Regions from separate parts of the Erwinia sp. PME.40.26/001 genome, predicted to be linked through region 3. Evidence: predicted binding sites of a transcription regulator. Region 3 holds the regulator's gene; each other region holds the start of a gene.
The links. The regulator CRP, encoded in region 3, controls carbon source genes, mostly activating them, when cyclic AMP is high. The targets are predictions, from matches to a motif close to ATGTGANNNNNNTCACAT.
Positions count from the first base shown of each region.

Region 1: ACZ3HG_RS20840 (nucleoside-specific channel-forming protein Tsx) is a predicted target of CRP. The motif match lies at 1,720-1,737, and genes of this name have one in related genera.
Region 2: serA (phosphoglycerate dehydrogenase) is a predicted target of CRP. The motif match lies at 1,809-1,826, and genes of this name have one in related genera.

Region 1 is NZ_JBVHNP010000011.1:93,858-97,135, reverse strand. Features, by position in the region: gene speG (spermidine N1-acetyltransferase) at 1-510, opposite strand, end outside; gene ACZ3HG_RS20840 (nucleoside-specific channel-forming protein Tsx) at 653-1,519, opposite strand; gene ACZ3HG_RS20835 (DUF4056 domain-containing protein) at 1,932-3,077, opposite strand; gene ACZ3HG_RS20830 (BamA/TamA family outer membrane protein) at 3,074-3,278, opposite strand, start outside.
Region 2 is NZ_JBVHNP010000002.1:434,832-438,109, reverse strand. Features, by position in the region: gene ACZ3HG_RS09515 (5-formyltetrahydrofolate cyclo-ligase) at 1-230, shown strand, start outside; gene serA (phosphoglycerate dehydrogenase) at 311-1,549, opposite strand; gene rpiA (ribose-5-phosphate isomerase RpiA) at 1,885-2,544, opposite strand; gene ACZ3HG_RS09500 (LysR family transcriptional regulator ArgP) at 2,747-3,278, shown strand, end outside.
Region 3 is NZ_JBVHNP010000003.1:49,287-52,564, forward strand. Features, by position in the region: gene ACZ3HG_RS10775 (amidohydrolase) at 1-191, opposite strand, end outside; gene ACZ3HG_RS10780 (OsmC family protein) at 415-822, opposite strand; gene crp (cAMP-activated global transcriptional regulator CRP) at 1,190-1,822, shown strand; gene ACZ3HG_RS10790 (YccS/YhfK family putative transporter) at 1,880-3,278, shown strand, end outside.

The sequences.
Region 1 (3,278 bases), on a different contig from region 3:
ATGCTGGAAGATGCACATGCGAATGGTATTACGGTATTCACCGTTGATAAAGAATTCGTGGATCAGCTCACCTTCAATTTCAAAGCCCAGCTTGCGGTAAATGTGGATCGCCTTTTCGTTCTCTTTATCGACGATCAGGTAGAGTTTATACAGGTTCAGCACCGAAAAACCGTACTCCATCGCCAGCTTCGCGGCCTTACTGGCCAGACCCTTGCCCTGATGGCTGGGGGCGATAATAATCTGAAATTCTGCACGACGGTGGATGTGGTTAATCTCTACCAGTTCCACCAGCCCGGCGTTACCCCCATCATGCTCAACGACAAACCGCCGCTCACTCTGGTCATGGATATGCTTGTCATAAAGATCGGACAGCTCAACAAACGCCTCGTAGGGCTCTTCAAACCAGTAGCGCATGACGCTGGCGTTGTTATCCAGCTGATGGACAAACCGCAGGTCTTCACGCTCCAGAGGACGCAGTTTCACGCTGTGATCAACAGACTTAGCCGACATAAAAATTCCTTTTCGGGGATGCAATATTGCCGGGGGAGTATAACGGTTTATCACAGGTAAAAAAAACGCGCCCGAAGGCGCGTTGCGTGACGCTTTTTACCGGAACAGGATGTGACCTTGATTTTCAGTCACGCCGGGGTCATCAGAAGTTGTAACCCACCACCAGGTAATAACCGAAGCCGTTCGACTTAACGTTAAAATCGCCTTTGCCAAAGTTCAGCTCGGTGCCGTCATTCCACTGGCCGCCGTTGTGGAAGTAACGCGCCACGACGGAGTAGTGCCAGTGATCGTAGCCCAGCGAGAGAATATGGCTGGAGGCAATCGAGTTGCTGGTGCGCGCGGGCGCGGAGTTATCCCCAAGGTCAGAACCCCAGTCAAAGTTAGTGAAGCCGATATAGCTCAGGTTGCCGCCCCACAGCTGAGTCAGCGGCACGAAGTATTTCACCTTGAAGCGGTATCCGTCCCACTGATTTTCGTTGGCTGCACCGTAGTTCGCCCACTGATATTTTGCGTACACGTTCAGCGACAGGCCGACGTCGGAATGGGTGTCGATATCGGTACCCAGGCCCATATACCAGGTGTTCTGGCGGTTGGCACGGTTGTCACCCATATCGTAGATATAGTTGTTGGCGAAGTACCACTCTTTGAACGGGCCAAACGCCAGGCTGGTGCCGGTCAGTTTGTCGATGGAGAAGCGCGGTTCGATCTCCATAAAGAACGGGGAGCCGTCATCCCATGCGCCGACGTCGTTACCGTTGCCCACCCCGAAGAATTTAGGCACATCAATATAGCCGTAGAAATCGAACCAGTCTTTTTTCGCAAAGGCTTCGTATTCCAGATAAACGTCATTGTTCAGCTGAGGCCCGAAGCGGGTGTGATAGCTGCCGACCACATTGACGCTCTGATGCCACCAGTCAGAAACATACTCCGGACTGCTGGTTTCAGCGAATGAGGAGTGGGTATAAGAGAGCGCTGCCAGCGCGCCAGCCATCATAATTTTATATTTCATTATTATTACCACATGCTCTGAGACCCGGCTCTGTAGCCAGCGCGCTGGTTGGGTCAGGTTATCTACGGCGACAAATGGGTGATTAAGATTACGAAAAAAACACCCGCCATCATTGCTGCGGCAGTGTGCCGCTAACAGCGTGTTAGGAAATAGAGATTGCTCACACTTGTCAAATTCTGTTTCATTTCAATTCAGCTAAAGTGTGATTCAAATCACAAAAAATCCACGGCAGTACGGAACTTAATCAGAAAAGGGGTTTTGCCGTCGCCAGACAGCAAGGTAAACGGTTGCCTGGTGATTTCTCAGGTTCAGGGTAAAAACGAGGGGCGTCGGCGGTAAAAAAGGATGGCGCTGTTTTCTGCTCAGTCATAAGGCGGGCTTATGCGTCATCGGGGTGGCAACCCTCTATGCCCTAACGACAGGCATCCCCTTTTGCGGCCAGATGATCGCGGTCGGCTTGCTCTGCCTGCTGCGCCAGCTGGGCAAAATCCCCGTACTGGTACATCAGCTGCGGGGTGGGTAAATTCACCATATTCTTTCCGGGCCAGATTTCCAGCCGCGCAAAACCGGAAAGAGGCTGCTGGTTAAAGTGGTCGGGCAGCGTCAGCCAGAGTTCGGGGACGCTGTCTGCCGGACGGGAAGGGAGGCGGCGGTCGAGGGTGCTGTAGTTACGGCGCAGGACGAGGAATTTATCCGGCAGGCGGCAGCGGCTGTTCCACCACGATCCGTCGATCATATCAAAGTGGAAGCGGGTCTCTTTGGGGCTGACCGCCAGCAGCTGTGCCAGAGCCTGGGGGATCATCTGTGCCATTGATGCCTCGTACTGCGTCAGCGAGGTGCCCCCTCCGTGGGAGAGAAGGTCGATCGCAATACGCGCGCCCAGCAGGTTTGAATAGAGATCTTCCGGGGAAAAGGCCGAGACCCCTTCTGAATAGCCCGGTACGGATTCAAAGCCGTACCACTGCGCCACTTCATGCCAGACCGCCAGCTGGAAGGCGAGATGGGCTGCCAGCCGGATAGCCAGGTTATAGCGGTCCAGCGCGTTAGCTGGCGGGGTAAAGTGCCCCAGCCGGATGATGCGCTGGCCCAGCTCATCAGGCAGCGTGAGGGTGCCCGCCTGGCCCAGCTGCGGCAAAATGCGGGTAAACAGCCACAGCGTGTTATCCGCGGTGTCGCGCACGTGGGCGAGGTCAATAAACCCTCCGCGCCGGGTGTAGACAATTCCGTCGTGCTCACTGTTCAGCCCGGTCAGGGTCATGATGATACTGTCCCAGCTGTCGTTGTAGTGATGCCTGCCCGTATTGTCCGCAGCCACCACGTTACCGAACTGAATAAAGGGCACCGGGATGCCTAAAAATTTTGCCTGCACATCATAGCCGAAGGCGCAGCAGGGCCGCAGGCCATCCGGGGGCGACAGCGTAGGCAGGGTGGGCCAGACCTGGGCCGCCAGGGCCGCCGGCTGCCGGAGATCTCTTGTTTTTAAGGCGGAGGCGGCCGGGACCGGGACCTGGCAGGCATTTAACACCAGGGTTAACAGCACCCATCTCTTTTTCATCAGAACGCTTCCCCAACCTGGAAATAGAACCCCGTACTTTTCTCGCCTACGCCGTAGTCAAAGCGCAGATTCATGCTTTTTTTAATCTCAAAGCGATAACCGACGCCGACGGTAGGAAGCCAGTGGCCGTCAGCGACATTGTGGACGTCAGAAGACATACTGCCTGCACCAACCCAGGCGACAACACCGTGCCGCCAGCTCAGT
Region 2 (3,278 bases), on a different contig from region 3:
TTAGTGAGCTGGACGTGCTGATGGTACCGCTGGTGGCGTTTGATGCCAGCGGCCAGCGTCTGGGTATGGGCGGCGGGTTTTATGACAGAACACTGCAGAACTGGCAGCAGCACGGCTTTCTGCCGGTGGGTCTGGCGCATGACTGTCAGCAGGTGGAGCGCTTACCCGTCGCGGAGTGGGATATCCCATTACCGGCGCTGATCACGCCGTCCAGGCTGTGGCAGTGGTGAAAGCAAAAGGGGCGACTCAAAAAGTCGCCCCTCAAAGGTATTGTACCGGTGCTGACCTTCTTATCCGGTCAGCCCGTCTGTCAGTACAACAAACGTGCGCGTACAGTGCCCGGAATAGCCTTCATCAGCTGCAGGGCTTTATCAGCCACATCCTGCGGTGCATCGACGTCGATCACCACATAGCCCATCTGCGGCGTGGTTTGCAGATACTGAGCAGAGATGTTGATCCCCTGATCGGCAAAGATCAGGTTGATCGCCGTCAGCACGCCGGGACGGTTCTCATGGATGTGCATCAGACGACTGGCGTTTGCGCCGTGCATCGGCAGTGAGGCTTCCGGGAAGTTAACGGCAGACAGCGTCGATCCATTGTCTGAGTACTTCGCCAGCTTGCCTGCCACTTCAATACCAATGTTCTCCTGTGCTTCCTGCGTGGAGCCCCCGATATGTGGCGTCAGGATCACGTTATCAAACTCACACAGCGGCGAGTTGAACGGATCGCTGTTGGTCGCCGGCTCTTCCGGGAAGACGTCAATCGCCGCACCGGCCAGGTGCCCGGTGGCCAGGACGTGGCACAGAGCCGGGATATCGACCACGGTCCCGCGCGAGGCATTGATCAGCAGCGCACCCGGCTTCATCAGCGCCAGTTCGTCCGGCCCCATCATATTCTGGGTAGATGGGGTTTCCGGCACGTGCAGGCTCACCACATCGCTCATATTCAGCAGGTCGGAGAGATGTTGCACCTGGGTCGCATTACCGAGCGGCAGTTTGCTTTCGATATCATAGAAGAAGACGTGCATCCCGAGGCTTTCCGCCAGCACGCCCAGCTGCATACCAATGTGACCGTAACCAATGATCCCCAGCTTTTTGCCGCGAGCTTCATAGGAACCCACTGCCAGCTTATGCCACTGGCCCCGGTGTGCTTTAGCGTTGGCCGCCGGCACGCCGCGCAGCATCAGCAGCAGTTCACCGATAACCAGTTCAGCCACGGATCGGGTGTTGGAGAAAGGTGCGTTAAACACCGGAATGCCGCGCTTCGCCGCCGCATTGAGATCCACCTGGTTGGTGCCGATGCAGAAACAGCCAACTGCGACCAGTTTTTCTGCCGCGGCGAAGATCTCTTCGGTGAGGTGAGTACGCGAACGCAGCCCGATGAAGTGGGCATCGCGGATGGACTCTTTCAGTGCTTCGCTGTCCAGTGCGCCCTTGTGAAATTCAATGTTGGTGTAGCCAGCAGAACGCAGATTATCAACTGCACTCTGGTGAACGCCTTCCACCAGCAGGAATTTAATCTTGTCTTTCTCCAGTGATACTTTTGCCATTTCCCGACCCTATTTAGCTGACTTCAGATGTGGCTTCACCCCCGGGCTTTCCCGTTTACAGGCGTAACGTCAGCCTGCAGAAAGGGTAAAAACAGCGGGGATATAAGATAGCCTTCTGTCAAAATAACAAAATTTACGCCCGCAGCAATACAAACGATTGCCTGGCTGCCAGCATGGCAACACGGTCGGCCAGAACATTGCGATAGAAAATCGTGGTGCAGCGCGAACCATCAGGAGGATCGCGCTTCAGGCAGCCTGAATGTGACATAAGTCACTAAATATTGCCTGCAAAAGAAAAGATGTTTTTTAGGTAAAAATAACCGCCAGCGGGCAGATCATTTTTGAATGGTTTGCACGCCGTCAGCCGTACCGATCAGCGCAACATCGGCGCAGCGGGCAGCAAACAACCCGACAGTGACCACACCAGGCAGCGCGTTAATCGCGGTTTCCAGACGCACGGGGTCGATAATTTTCAGATTATGCACGTCGAGAATAATGTTGCCGTTGTCGGTCACCACGTTCTGACGGTACTCAGGCTGCCCACCCAGCTTGACCAGCTCACGGGCGACATACGACCTCGCCATGGGGATCACTTCGACCGGCAGCGGGAAGCGCCCCAGCACATCGACCTGCTTAGAGGCATCGGCAATACAGATAAAGCGATCGGCCACGGCAGCAATAATTTTTTCGCGCGTCAGCGCCGCGCCGCCGCCTTTGATCATCTGCATCTGACCGTTAATTTCGTCTGCGCCGTCAACATACACCGACAGCTCATCGATTTCGTTCAGATCAAAAACGTGGATGCCATACTCTTTCAGCTTAGCCGTGGAGGCTTCCGAACTGGAGACAGCCCCTTCAATCTGGTGTTTGATCGAGGCCAGAGCATCAATAAAATGCGCAGCAGTCGACCCCGTTCCCACCCCAACGATGGTGCCCGGCGTGACATAATCCAGAGCTGCCCAGCCTACGGCTTTTTTCAGTTCATCCTGTGTCATGGTATGTTTAAAACCTGTCAGTCACTGTGTGCGCGTAGTATAAAGCAAGGCTGAGAAAAAAAACCGCCTAACAGGGTCTTTGATTGACAGGAATGGAACCCACCCCACAAAGTGGCGGACAGGTCAGTGATGCCAGCCAAAGGCAAAACACGAAAAATATGGCATAGTGCAGAACCACACCTGAAAGAGAGTACAACGATTAATGAAACGCCCGGATTATCGAACGCTTCAGGCGCTGGATGCAGTGATTCGTGAACGCGGCTTTGAACGTGCCGCGCAAAAGCTCTGTATTACTCAGTCAGCGGTCTCGCAGCGTATCAAGCAGCTTGAGAATATGTTCGGCCAGCCTCTGCTGGTGCGGACCGTACCGCCGCGCCCGACGGAGCAGGGTCAGAAGCTGCTGGCCTTATTGCACCAGGTGGAGCTGCTGGAAGAAGAGTGGCTGGGTGACGATATCAGCGGCACCACGCCCCTGCTGCTGTCGTTGGCAGTGAACGCCGACAGTCTGGCAACCTGGCTGCTGCCCGCGCTGAAAACGGTACTGACCGATTCCCCGGTGCGTCTGAATCTTCAGGTGGAAGATGAAACCCGCACTCAGGAACGCCTGCGACGCGGGGAAGTGGTCGGTGCCGTGAGTATTCAGCCGCAGCCGTTGCCCAGCTGTCTGGTCGATCAGCTCGGCGCGCTCGACTATCTTTTTGTGGGGTCGAAGGAGTTTGCCGCCCGCTACTTCC
Region 3 (3,278 bases):
CCTGAAAGCTCAGCCAGCACGCTGTTAGGGGTGGGTCGACTGATCGTCAGAGGACCAAACTTTTCCAGTTCAGCGGCAACATAATCAGCCGTACCCTGTTCATGAAAAGAGAGCTCCGGATGGGCATGAATGTGACGCCGCCATTGCAGCACGTTGGCGGAGACATCCTGAATTAGCGTCTTGGTATTCATCATCACTCCTTGATTGGGTTTTAACGGAATAACGACCAGCCTGAGTCTGCAGGCCTTCGTCTACTGCGCCGGGGAATATACTGCGGTTGCCCCGTCAGTCTGTGGCGTGAAATGCGTGTGGTGAGGGGGTGAGCATCATGTGCCGCTGTCGGGAAGGAGGAGGTGAAGAACATGACGCGATGGTGGCCACCTGCTCCATCGCGTTGTTATCAGAAAACCGGGGTCAGGCGAGGTCGATAACCTCATAGCTGTGGCTCATTTTGACGCCCTGCCCCAGCATAATGGCCACTGAACAGTATTTCTCTGCGGACAGGTCGACGGCGCGTGATACCGCTTTATCCCCCAGCGCTTTGCCGCTGACGATAAAATGCAGGTTGATATGGGTGAAGATGCGCGGGGCTTCTTCGCGACGTTCTGAGGTAAGCTTCACTTCGCAGTCAGCCACATCGTGACGGCCTTTTTGTAGAATAGAAACCACATCAATAGCGCTACAGCCTCCGGCGGCCATCAGCACCATCTCCATCGGGCTGGGCGCTTTGTCCCCGGAGTTTCCGTCCATCAGCACCTGGTGGCCCGATGAGGATTCTCCCAAAAATGTCAGACCTTCAATCCATTTAACACGTGCTTGCATAACAAAATCCTCGATTTCATTCAGTTACCGCAGAGTACGCTGTGCCAATAAAAACGGCAACGCTGCCTTTTTCCAACTATGCTGAAGCGAGACAACAGAAGACAGCCTTGTAAAGCTGTGCTACAAACAAAGCTGCAATATTTTACTGGCAAGACAATGCACGGTAAAACGGGACGACAGCACGAGCCATGCTCCTAACAGAGGCCCGTATATTTTCCTATGGGAACGCTTGAATATTTCAACGCCTGGCAGGGATTCATACCCTGATACCCTTAATTATTTCGTACGGCAGATCAGCGGCAATGCCCCTGTCTCCCGCAGAATAGAGGGTATATTTAGGCTCGATTACAACAGAGGATAACAGCGAATGGTTCTCGGCAAACCGCAAACAGACCCTACACTCGAATGGTTCCTGTCACATTGCCATATTCACAAATATCCATCCAAAAGCACGCTGATACATCAGGGTGAAAAGGCGGAAACCCTCTATTACATCGTTAAAGGTTCTGTAGCGGTGTTAATCAAGGATGAAGAAGGCAAAGAGATGATCCTCTCTTACCTCAACCAGGGCGACTTCATCGGCGAACTGGGCCTCTTTGAAGAAGGTCAGGAACGCAGTGCATGGGTACGTGCGAAAACAGCCTGTGAAGTGGCTGAAATCTCTTACAAAAAATTCCGTCAGCTGATTCAGGTGAATCCTGACATTCTGATGCGTCTCTCTGCACAGATGGCGAGTCGACTGCAGGTTACGTCAGAGAAAGTGGGTAATTTAGCTTTCCTGGATGTCACCGGACGCATTGCCCAAACGTTACTGAATCTGGCCAAACAGCCAGATGCCATGACGCACCCGGACGGCATGCAAATTAAAATCACCCGTCAGGAGATCGGCCAGATTGTCGGCTGCTCCCGTGAAACCGTAGGCCGTATTCTGAAAATGCTTGAAGATCAGAACCTGATCTCTGCACATGGTAAAACCATCGTTGTATACGGCACACGTTAACCGGCTCTGAACCCACGGCGCGACGCCCTGTCGCGCCGTTTTTATTTGGTGTGGCTCATGTGGCGGAGACTTATCTATCACCCGGAAGTTAACTATGCGCTCAGACAAACGCTGGTGCTGTGTTTACCCGTGGCGATCGGCTGGATGCTGGGCAACCTGCAAAACGGGCTGCTGTTCTCCTTAGTGCCCGCCTGCTGTAATAACGCCGGTCTGGATACCCCCCACAAACGCTTCTTTAAACGCCTCATCGTTGGCGGTTGTCTGTTCGCCTCCAGCAGCTTCCTGATCCAGTACGCCGGGTTAGAGGGCGTGCCGTTGCCCGTTATCCTGCTAGTCATGGCCTTAGTGCTGGGCGTCACGGGTGAGATTAGCCCCCTTCATGGCCGCCTGCTTCCGGCTTCGCTGATTGCCGCCATCTTTACCCTCAGCCTGGCGGGACGAATGCCTCTGTGGCAGCCCCCACTGTTATATATTCTGGGGACCGTCTGGTACGGAGCATTTAACTGGTTCTGGTTCTGGCTGTGGAAAGAGCAGCCGATGCGTGAAACCCTCAGCCTGCTGTACCGTGAACTGGCAGACTACTGTGAAGCAAAATACACCCTTCTGACCCGGCTCACCGATCCGCAGACCGCCCTGCCGCCGCTGCTGGCACGCCAGCAGAAAGCCGTCGACCTGATTAATACCTGCTATCAGCAGATGCATATGTTGTCCGCTAATCGGGACAACCACTATCAGCGTCTGACACGGGCATTCCAGGTGGCGCTCGATCTGCAGGAACATATTGCGGTCAGCCTGCATCAGCCGGAAGAAGTGCAAAAGCTGGTAGAAAAAAGCCATGCTGAAGCGGTCATCCGCTGGAACGCACAGACCATTGCCGCCAGGCTGCGGGTGCTGGCCGATGATATTCTCTATCATCGTTACCCTGAACGTTTCACCATGGATAAACCGCTTCAGGCGCTGGAGAAGATTGCCCGTCAGCATCCCGACAACCCGGTCGGCCACTTTTGTTATTACCACTTCAGCCGCATCGCACGCGTGCTGCGCACTCAGCGTCCGCTGTATCGCCGTGACCTGATGGCCGACCGCCAGCGTCGCCTGCCCCTGCTCCCGGCGCTAAAGAGCTACCTGTCGCTGAAATCCTCCGCCCTGCGCACTGCCGCACGCTACGCGGTGATGCTGACCTTTGCCAGTTCGCTGGCGCTGTTCTTCAATCTGCCGAAGCCTTACTGGATCCTGATGACGGTGATGTTTGTCAGTCTTAACGGCTACAGCGCCACCCGGGTGCGTATTCAGCACAGGGCGCTGGGCACGCTGGCCGGGCTGGTCATCGCAGCCGCTACCCTCGGGCTACACGCCCCGGAATCCTGGGTGTTGCTGATCATGCTGGTCATCACGCTGGTGAGCTACCTGTTTATCCGGAAATTCTATGGCTGGGCCACAGTGGGGTTCACCGTCA